Regions from separate parts of the Oceanobacillus sp. GQ8 genome, predicted to be linked through region 1. Evidence: riboswitches for the same ligand, from Rfam matches in the RefSeq annotation. Region 1 holds a riboswitch; each other region holds the start of a gene.
The links. A riboswitch is a leader RNA that binds a small molecule or an ion and turns the genes downstream of it on or off. The one in region 1 is predicted to bind S-adenosylmethionine.
Positions count from the first base shown of each region.

Region 2: linked by a shared signal. The riboswitch ahead of AC6CHS_RS09295 (SDR family NAD(P)-dependent oxidoreductase) and the one ahead of AC6CHS_RS11990 (methionine ABC transporter ATP-binding protein) in region 1 are both predicted to bind S-adenosylmethionine.
Region 3: linked by a shared signal. The riboswitch ahead of AC6CHS_RS12620 (methionine ABC transporter ATP-binding protein) and the one ahead of AC6CHS_RS11990 (methionine ABC transporter ATP-binding protein) in region 1 are both predicted to bind S-adenosylmethionine.
Region 4: linked by a shared signal. The riboswitch ahead of AC6CHS_RS07480 (PLP-dependent aspartate aminotransferase family protein) and the one ahead of AC6CHS_RS11990 (methionine ABC transporter ATP-binding protein) in region 1 are both predicted to bind S-adenosylmethionine.

Region 1 covers NZ_JCAXEV010000003.1:636,036-638,235, reverse strand. Annotated here, with positions in the region: gene AC6CHS_RS11995 (methionine ABC transporter permease) at 1-388, opposite strand, end outside; gene AC6CHS_RS11990 (methionine ABC transporter ATP-binding protein) at 378-1,403, opposite strand; SAM riboswitch class I at 1,503-1,615, opposite strand; gene AC6CHS_RS11985 (thioredoxin family protein) at 1,694-2,008, opposite strand; gene AC6CHS_RS11980 (toprim domain-containing protein) at 2,031-2,200, opposite strand, start outside.
Region 2 covers NZ_JCAXEV010000003.1:63,221-65,420, reverse strand. Annotated here, with positions in the region: gene AC6CHS_RS09300 (AraC family transcriptional regulator) at 1-708, shown strand, start outside; SAM riboswitch class I at 897-998, shown strand; gene AC6CHS_RS09295 (SDR family NAD(P)-dependent oxidoreductase) at 1,106-1,870, shown strand; gene AC6CHS_RS09290 (Na+/H+ antiporter NhaC family protein) at 1,923-2,200, shown strand, end outside.
Region 3 covers NZ_JCAXEV010000004.1:45,700-47,899, reverse strand. Annotated here, with positions in the region: gene AC6CHS_RS12625 (pyridoxal phosphate-dependent aminotransferase) at 1-658, shown strand, start outside; SAM riboswitch class I at 710-813, shown strand; gene AC6CHS_RS12620 (methionine ABC transporter ATP-binding protein) at 901-1,914, shown strand; gene AC6CHS_RS12615 (methionine ABC transporter permease) at 1,904-2,200, shown strand, end outside.
Region 4 covers NZ_JCAXEV010000002.1:511,929-514,128, forward strand. Annotated here, with positions in the region: gene AC6CHS_RS07480 (PLP-dependent aspartate aminotransferase family protein) at 1-971, opposite strand, end outside; SAM riboswitch class I at 1,117-1,235, opposite strand; gene rarD (EamA family transporter RarD) at 1,356-2,200, opposite strand, start outside.

The DNA.
Region 1 (2,200 bases):
CCTTTGCTGCTTCGACAACACCTCTATCTACTTCGCGAAGGCCAATTTCTACTAGTCTTCCATAAAATGGTGCAGAACCAATAATTAGTGCGGGTAATGCAGCCTCAGGACCACGTATTGTCCCAATTAGGAAATTAGTGAACGGGAATAACAAGAAAATTAAAATGATAAAAGGAATGGCACGAAAAACGTTCACCACTGCTGATACAACAAAATGGAAGCTTTTATTTTTCCAAATCCCATCTTTAGAAGTCAGATAGAGAAGTAAACCAAGTAAAATTCCAAGAATAAAAGTACCTATTAACGCTATGATCGTCATATAGAAGGTTTCTTTTGTTGCTTCAATTAAATCTTCTACTTTAATGCTCTGGAATAAATCATTTAACATCCTTAATCACCTCCATTTCCACAGAGGATTTTTCTTTAATATACCGAACCGCTTCATCCATTTCATTCCCTGCAATTTGTACGATTAGAGTTCCATATGCCCCAGCTTGTGTCTGTGTAATTTTTCCTTGCAGAATATTGATCTCCACTTCATACTTCTTAGCAAGCTGGCTAATAAGCGCCTGATTGGTTGTTTCACCAATGAAATGAAGCCGGATAATTTTCCCTTCTGTGTATACCTCTGTAATGCCATGAATATTTTCATCTTCCTCACCGTTGCCCATTACCTGTTCCACAAACTTCTTGGTTACATGCTGACGAGGATGGAGAAAGACATCCATTACTTCGCCCTGTTCCACTACTTTTCCACTCTCCATGACGGCAACATGATTACATATTTTACGAATTACATGCATTTCATGGGTTATTAATATAATCGTTAAACCAAACTGCTTATTTATATCTACCAATAGGTCCAAAATAGAATTCGTTGTTTCCGGATCTAGTGCAGATGTTGCCTCATCACAAAGCAATACTTTCGGATTATTGGCTAGAGCCCTCGCTATCCCAACACGTTGCTTCTGTCCACCACTTAATTGGGAAGGGTATGCCTTCTCTTTTCCTGATAGCCCAACAAGATCGATGAGCTCTTGAACACGCTTTTGCCTGTCCAATTTAGCTACTCCAGAAATCTCCAACGGAAACGCAATATTATCCTCCACTGTTCTCGACCAAAGCAGGTTAAAATGCTGAAATATCATGCCAATATCCTGTCTTGCAATGCGTAGCTGGCGAGCAGTCATCGCGGTAATATCTTCATTGTTAATCTTAATGCTACCGCCCGTGGGCTCTTCAAGTCTATTGAGCAAACGGACAAATGTACTTTTCCCAGCACCACTGTAGCCAATCACACCAAATATATCGCCATCATTTATGTTTAAATCTAAATTTTGTACTGCAGTCACGCTGCTTTTGTTTGAAGTAAATACCTTACTCAAACCTTCTATTGATATCACGTTAATCCTCCTTAGTAAACCTCGGCAATAGTATGCCCAAATAGCACAAAAAACGCCATTCTGAAAGAACAGAATGACGTAGTTAGTCGTCTTCACGTTCTCTCATCTGTCAAAGTTTTCACTTTGCAGGAATTGGCACCTTTCAACTATTAAAATAGTTGAAGGTTGCCGCGGTTTCACAGGGCCAGTCCCTCCACCGCTCAAGATAAGAGTCTATTTTTTTATCCACTTAAATTCGATAAGAATTATACTATCATGCTACTTTTACTGTGTCAATAAATAATTTAAGATTAATTTTTTACAAAAAGTTCTGGTTTATACTCCATCAAGTAACTATAAATATTAGGGATGGATTGAAAGGCATAAACCTTTTCCTTTATCTGATGATCTTTCATAATGAAAAGACAAGGTACGCTTTCCACCTGGTTCTCGATCATAAACTCTGGATAAAGGGATGCATTCATCTCATAGAAAATGGTTTCCTTGTGCACTTGTTCAATTTTTTCCAGCATGGTTCTTGCAAGTGCACAGGTACCACAAAAAGGAGTATAGATATAAAGCAAATAATCGCCATCATTAAGTTTTTTCGTTGTTATTTCTTGCAAAAAATCACCTAACCAATCTGCCTCATAATAAAAATAGAGGGTTAACCGCTATCCGTTTACTTACCAGCGCTGTAGCAAGCGCTTGTTCAGGTGTTGTCGCGACCTCACGATATTCACTGCTGACATATATATGTTCAGCATGTGGGAGTTCTCTCGCCAACTGCTTACGTAACTTTATGCCTGAATAGTCTT
Region 2 (2,200 bases), 570 kb from region 1:
AAAAACAGAAGGCTTTCCGAAGCAAATAAGGATTTGTTACGAGGAGAAAAAGTAACAGATGTTGCTTTCAAATATGGATATCAGTCAGTGGACGGCTTTACGAGAGCATTTAAAAAGTGGAATGGTTTTCTACCCTCAGAAGTAATGAAAAGAGGAGTAAGCAAAACGTTTCCGAAGTTCACATTTGTCATAACAGTACAAGGAGGAACTACAATGGAATTTAGAATAGAAGATAAGCCAACATTTAATTTAGTTGGTGTAAGTAAACGTGTGCCGATGCAATTTGAAGGGGTTAATAACGCGATTGTGGAGCTTGCGAAGAGCATTACGGACGAACAAAAAGAGGAGATGCATTCCCTGCAAAATTTAGAACCCTATGAAATCGTGAATGCTTCCTATGATGCGGACGCTCAATTTTTAAAAGAGGAAGGCGATTTAACGCACTTGATCGGTGTATTAACAACGGAAGATAACGTCAGTGATCAATTAGATAAAGTAACTGTTGATGCCTGTACGTGGGCGATTTTCCCTAATGAAGGACCGTTCCCATCAACACTGCAAGAGACCATGGCAAAGACCTATTCAGAATGGCTCCCCTCTTCCGATTATGAAGTGATCCCTGCTCCTAGCTTTTCGTTTACTAAAATGGATGAACAGAAAGCGGATTACGCGTATAGTGAAGTATGGATCCCTGTGAGGAAAAGATAAACGCGAGGACTAATAATGAATAAAGAGCAACGCTGACAAATGGGCGTTGCTCTTTTTTTAAAAAACCAAGACCTCCTAAATACTACAAAGCGAAACATCATCTCTCTATTTATTAATTATCAAAAAAATCGCTTGACGGTTATTTCATTTTCCTGTATCTTTAATCTACAAATTACATATTGCGATTTTTCTTATCCAGAGAGGTGGAGGGACTGGCCCTACGATACCTCGGCAGCAGCTCTTTAAGAGTAATGTGCCAATTCCAGAAGCGTAACGCTTGAAGATAAGAAGAGTATTTTAACGTTGACGTTTTAAAGTCTCTTCTTTGCTATAGAAGAGGCTTTTTTGTTTGCATTAATAAAGTACAGCAGGCCAACAAGAAAGGAGTGCGTTTTCTATGTATACGATGGATTTGACCGATAAAGTGGCTATTGTCACTGGCGGTGCCAATGGAATTGGTAAAGCGATTGTGGATGCATTTTTAGATTGCGGTGCAAAGGTTGCTGTTGTGGATATGGCTGAAACCCACGATGAAACAACAGCTAATACGTTTCATGTGCAGGCCGATGTCTCCAATCCACAGCACGTAACCAAGGTGGTTGAATCGGTTATTGCCCATTTCGGCAGAGTTGACATTTTAGTCAATAATGCGGGAATTTCCACTATGGACTATTTTGTAGATATAAAAGAGCAAGATTGGGATAAAACAATCGATGTGAATGCAAAAGGAGTGTACCTTTGCATGCAAGCTGTTGCGAAACAACTACAAAGTCAAGGCCACGGTGGAAAAATTATTAACATCGCCTCACAAGCTGGAAAAAACGGCTATCAATTAATGGGTAGCTATGTTGCTTCAAAACACGCGGTACTAGGGATGACAAAAGTGGCTGCACTAGAACTAGCCAAAGACAATATTAATGTCAATGCCGTTTGCCCAGGTATTGTAGAAACAACGATGAAACAATCAGAAAGAGTGATTGGTGGAAACTTACGCGGTCTTCAGGCTGAAGATATTAAACAAGAAGATGATTCACAAGTTCCATTAGGAAGAACTGCTGTACCAGCTGACATCGCGAATGTCGTTGTTTTTCTTGCGTCAACGTACTCAGACTACATGACTGGCCAAGGAATTAATGTTACGGGTGGGATGACAATGAACTAATCTTTTGTTACATGCTTACCCACTAAAAACCAAATCGAAGGAGGATATTTTGATGGCTAATGCGAAAAAAGGAAATGCATTTGCACTACTTCCGTTGCTTATCTTTGTATTACTATTTATTGGCACTGGCGTTATTTCTGGAGACTTCTCCAATATGCCATTAAACGTTGCGATTATTATTGCATCGGCTTTTGCTCTTGCCATGAACAGAAAAGAAAAATTATCTAGCAAAATTGATATATTTACGAAAGGGGCAGGACATCCCAATATTATCTTAATGGCTGTTATTTTTGTAATGGCTGGGGCATTCGCTCAAACAGCTAGGGACAT
Region 3 (2,200 bases), on a different contig from region 1:
TCCAAACAATCCGACTGCCGGTGTTGCAAACAAGGAATTTTTTGATGAAACAATTGAATTAGCAAAACAGAATGAAATCTGTGTAGTACATGACTTTGCATATGGGGCTATTGGCTTTGATGGAAAGAAACCGCAAAGTTTTATGCAATCAGCTGGAGCAAAGGATATTGGGGTAGAAATGTATACCTTGTCTAAAACGTATAATATGGCTGGTTGGCGTGTTGGTTTTGCTGTTGGAAATACTTCCGTGATAAAAAGCCTTAATCTAATTCAGGATCACTTATACGTTAGCTTGTTTGGCGCTGTGCAACAAGCAGCAGAAAAGGCTTTACTTGGTGATCAAACGGCTGTAGATGAATTAGTAGCTACATATGAGAGTAGACGCAATGTGTTTGTAGAAAAATTGCAGGAAATTGGGTGGAACGTTCAAGCGCCACGCGGTACATTCTTTGCATGGCTTCCTGTCCCAGAAGGATATACATCAGAGGAATTTGCTGACCTCCTTTTGGAAAAAGCACATGTTGTCGTAGCACCAGGTAACGGCTTTGGTGAAGCGGGAGAGGGCTTTGTGCGAGCTGGATTGCTAGCTGATGAAGATCGACTTGCTGAAGCCGCAGCTCGAATTGGGAAGCTAGGAATATTTAAAACTAGCTATTGACAAAGCGGAATTCAGAGACTATGATAATCATTATGCTAACAATATGAATATTTCTTATCTAGAGTGACGGAGGGAAAGGCCCGTAGATGTCACAGCAACCTTCCATTTGGAGTGGTGCTACTTCCTTCAGAATGATTCATTCTGAAAGATAAGTGTGAGATACTTGTAATCGACACCCTCTTTCATGATGAAAGGGGGTTTTTTGATGGATTGGATTTACAGGCGGAATTGGAGTGAACGTTATGATTAAGGTAGAAAAGGTAAGTAAGGTCTATGAAACAAAGTCCGGCCAAGTCGTTGGTGTGGATAATGTTTCACTGGAAGTACCTAAGGGAGAAATATACGGCATTGTAGGATATAGTGGTGCAGGAAAAAGTAGCCTAATTCGCTGTATGAATATACTAGAACGGCCAACTTCAGGAAAAATAATAGTGGACGGTGTTAATTTATTAGAGCTTTCCCCAAAGAAGTTACGAGAAGCACGACAGTCAATCGGCATGATCTTTCAAGGCTTCTATCTAGCCTCAGCTAAAACCGTATTCGATAATATCGCATTTGCCTTAAAGGCGGCTGGAGTAGCTCCATCACAAAGGAAGAAGCGGGTAGAGGAGCTGCTTGAATTAGTTGGCTTAACAGATAAAATAAATCATTACCCTGCACAACTAAGTGGTGGACAGAAGCAGCGTGTTAGTATTGCGCGAGCCCTTGCAAACAATCCTAAGGTCTTACTATGCGATGAAGCAACCTCAGCATTGGATCCGAGCACAACAAAATCCATTTTGCAGTTATTAAAGAAAATTAACCAAGAGCTTGGGATCACCATCGTTTTAATAACCCATGAAATGGAAGTAGTGAAGGAGATTTGTGATACATGTGCTGTTATGCAGGATGGAAGAATTATTGAGCAAGGACCATCTTATAACATTTTTGCAAACCCACAGGAGGAACTGACAAAGCAGTTCATTGATACCATTTTGAACTTTGATTTACCAGCAAAGTTGCTTGAAGCCTGCAAAGGTACCATTCTCCAATTACAGTTTCGCGGTAACTTAGCGAGTGACGCCGTAGTGTCAGATATGCTGCAAAAGTTTCAGGTCAGTGGCAATATCCTTCACGGCAAGGTGGAGTACATAAAAGAGACGCCTTTAGGCATTTTCATTATGGAACTGTTAGGAGAAACGGACGAGGTGGCTTCTGCTAAGCATTATTTAGAAGAGCGGTTAAAGCAAGTGGAGGTGATCCAGCATGCTCGATAGAATAATAGAGATCCTTCCTGAGTTGAACACGGCTTTCTTTGAAACCTTGTTGATGGTGGGTATAGGCTTACTCGTCGCCTTGATTCTTGGGCTCCCTATCGGTATATTGCTGTATGTAACAGACAAAGGACTATTCTGGGAAAGCCGGATTGCAAAAGGAATAATTGGTATCATTGTGAATTTAGTTCGTTCTGTACCATTTATTATTTTGCTTGTCTTTCTATTCCCTGTTACAGATATCATCGTCGGACGTATTACTGGTCCACTTGCAGCTTCTGTTTCTCTA
Region 4 (2,200 bases), on a different contig from region 1:
TGGTTTTGTAAACCTGGGTAGTTAACCCACTCAACAGCAGGGTGATCGGCTAGGTATGCAGCAATTTCTTGAGCGTTTTTAGTGTGTTTTTCTATTCGTAAATGCAATGTCTCCAGTCCCTGTAACAACTGAAAGGCACTTTGTGGGCTTAAACAAGCTCCAATATCACGTAAAAGCTCTACGCGTAATTTTGTCGCAAAGGCGGCTGCCCCGACATCAATAAAACGTAACCCGTTATAGCTTTCCTGAGGCTCAGTAAAACCTTTAAATCTCGCATTGTTCCAATTAAAACGGCCACCGTCAACTACTACGCCCCCAATTGTTGTTCCATGTCCACCGATCCATTTTGTAGCTGAATGGACAACGACATCCGCTCCCCAAGTAAGTGGCTTGGTTAAGTACGGTGCAAAAGTGTTATCAATAATGAGCGGGATGCCATGCTGGTGAGCGATGGCTGATACAGCCTCTACATTAAAGATATTTAGACTAGGGTTTGTAATGATTTCCCCAAAAATAGCTTTTGTCTTGTCTGTTATAGCATTTTTGATTTCTTCAAGATCGGTCCCATCTACAAATTTTACAGTTATTCCATAGCGCGGCAACGTGTGAGCAAATAAGTTGTAGGTACCACCATACAAATTGCTGTCTGCAACAATTTCATCTCCAGATCCGGCAATGTTTAATATTGCAAAGGATATTGCGGCCATACCTGATGACGTAGCTACAGCTGCAACTCCATCTTCCAGTTGGGCAATTCGTTGTTCAAATACGTCAACCGTTGGGTTCCCTATCCGTGAATAAATGTTACCCGCCTCTGATAAACCAAATAGGTTTTGTGCATGCTCCGTATTATTGAACACATAAGAAGTTGTTTGATAAATGGGTACAGCCCTTGCCCCGGTAGATGGATCAGGCACCTGTCCTCCGTGAAGTAACGTTGTTTCATCCTGTTGGTAAGTAAATGATGACATGTAAATTCCTCCTTTAAGATTATGGACTGCCAGTCAACAGTTTTTCGATGTAAGACTGCAGTTTGCAGTGTAACCGGTCTGGGGGAGGAGGGGGGAATATAAAAAGCCCTCTTCCTAAGAAGAGGGCGTATCATTCACGTTCCTCCTCTTATCTTCCAGATCCAAGATGATCTGTAGGATTTAGCACCATCGGAAGCAAACAAGGTTTGCTTTCAGGTTGCCGGGTTTCGCAGGGCCTATTCCCTCCACCACTCTTGATAAGAGATTTAATTTTTAAATTATTCACATTATAAAACCAACTATACGCAATTGTCAACCGTTTATTGAAAATAATTGTATAGTAAAAAACAAGAGGCAGGAACCTCTTGTTAAGTGACATGCGCTCTAATCTCTCGTCCTTTTATGAAAAGGGAAATAAGTTGATAGCATATAGTTGATTAGGGCTATCCAGATAAGAGAAAATGCGATTAAATGAGCAGTAGTGAAGGTTTCATTATATACAAACACACCGAGAATCAGCATAATGGTCGGGGCTATGTATTGGAGGAACCCAATCATCGCTAGCGGAATTCTTCTTGCTCCACCTGCAAACAATAGTAGCGGAACCGCTGTAACTATTCCTGCGCCAATGAGTAGCAAGGTGGATGTCGTGAAGAAAGTATTAGCCTGAAAAATGTTTTCCGGGATAATCAGTAAATATAGGATAGCTATTGGTGTAATAAACATTGTTTCAATTGTTAAACTAGCAAAAGCTCCTACATTTAATCTCTTTTTAAATAATCCATATAGCCCAAAGCTCATTGCGAGCAATAAGGATACCCAAGGGAAAACCCCGTAGCTGACTGTTAAAAATAAAACACCCGCACCTGCAAGAATAAAGGAAACTAGCTGTCTTTTTGTCAGGGTTTCTTTTAAAACGAGAATACCGAGTAATATACTAATTAATGGATTAATATAATAGCCAAGGCTTGCTTGAAGAACATGGTCGCTATTCACAGCCCAAATGAAGGTCAGCCAGTTGAGTGTAATCATAATGGATGCAAAAATCACAGCAATTAATTGCTTTTTGTTGGCCAGGATGGCTTTGCATTCCTTGAGTACGGTTGGCCACTTTCCTAGCAAAGCAATGAGTACTAGCATGAAGAAGAACGACCATACGATTCTGTGTGCGAGAATTTCACCCGCAGATACATGATTCACTGCCTTCCAGTAGATCGGTAGAAAACCCC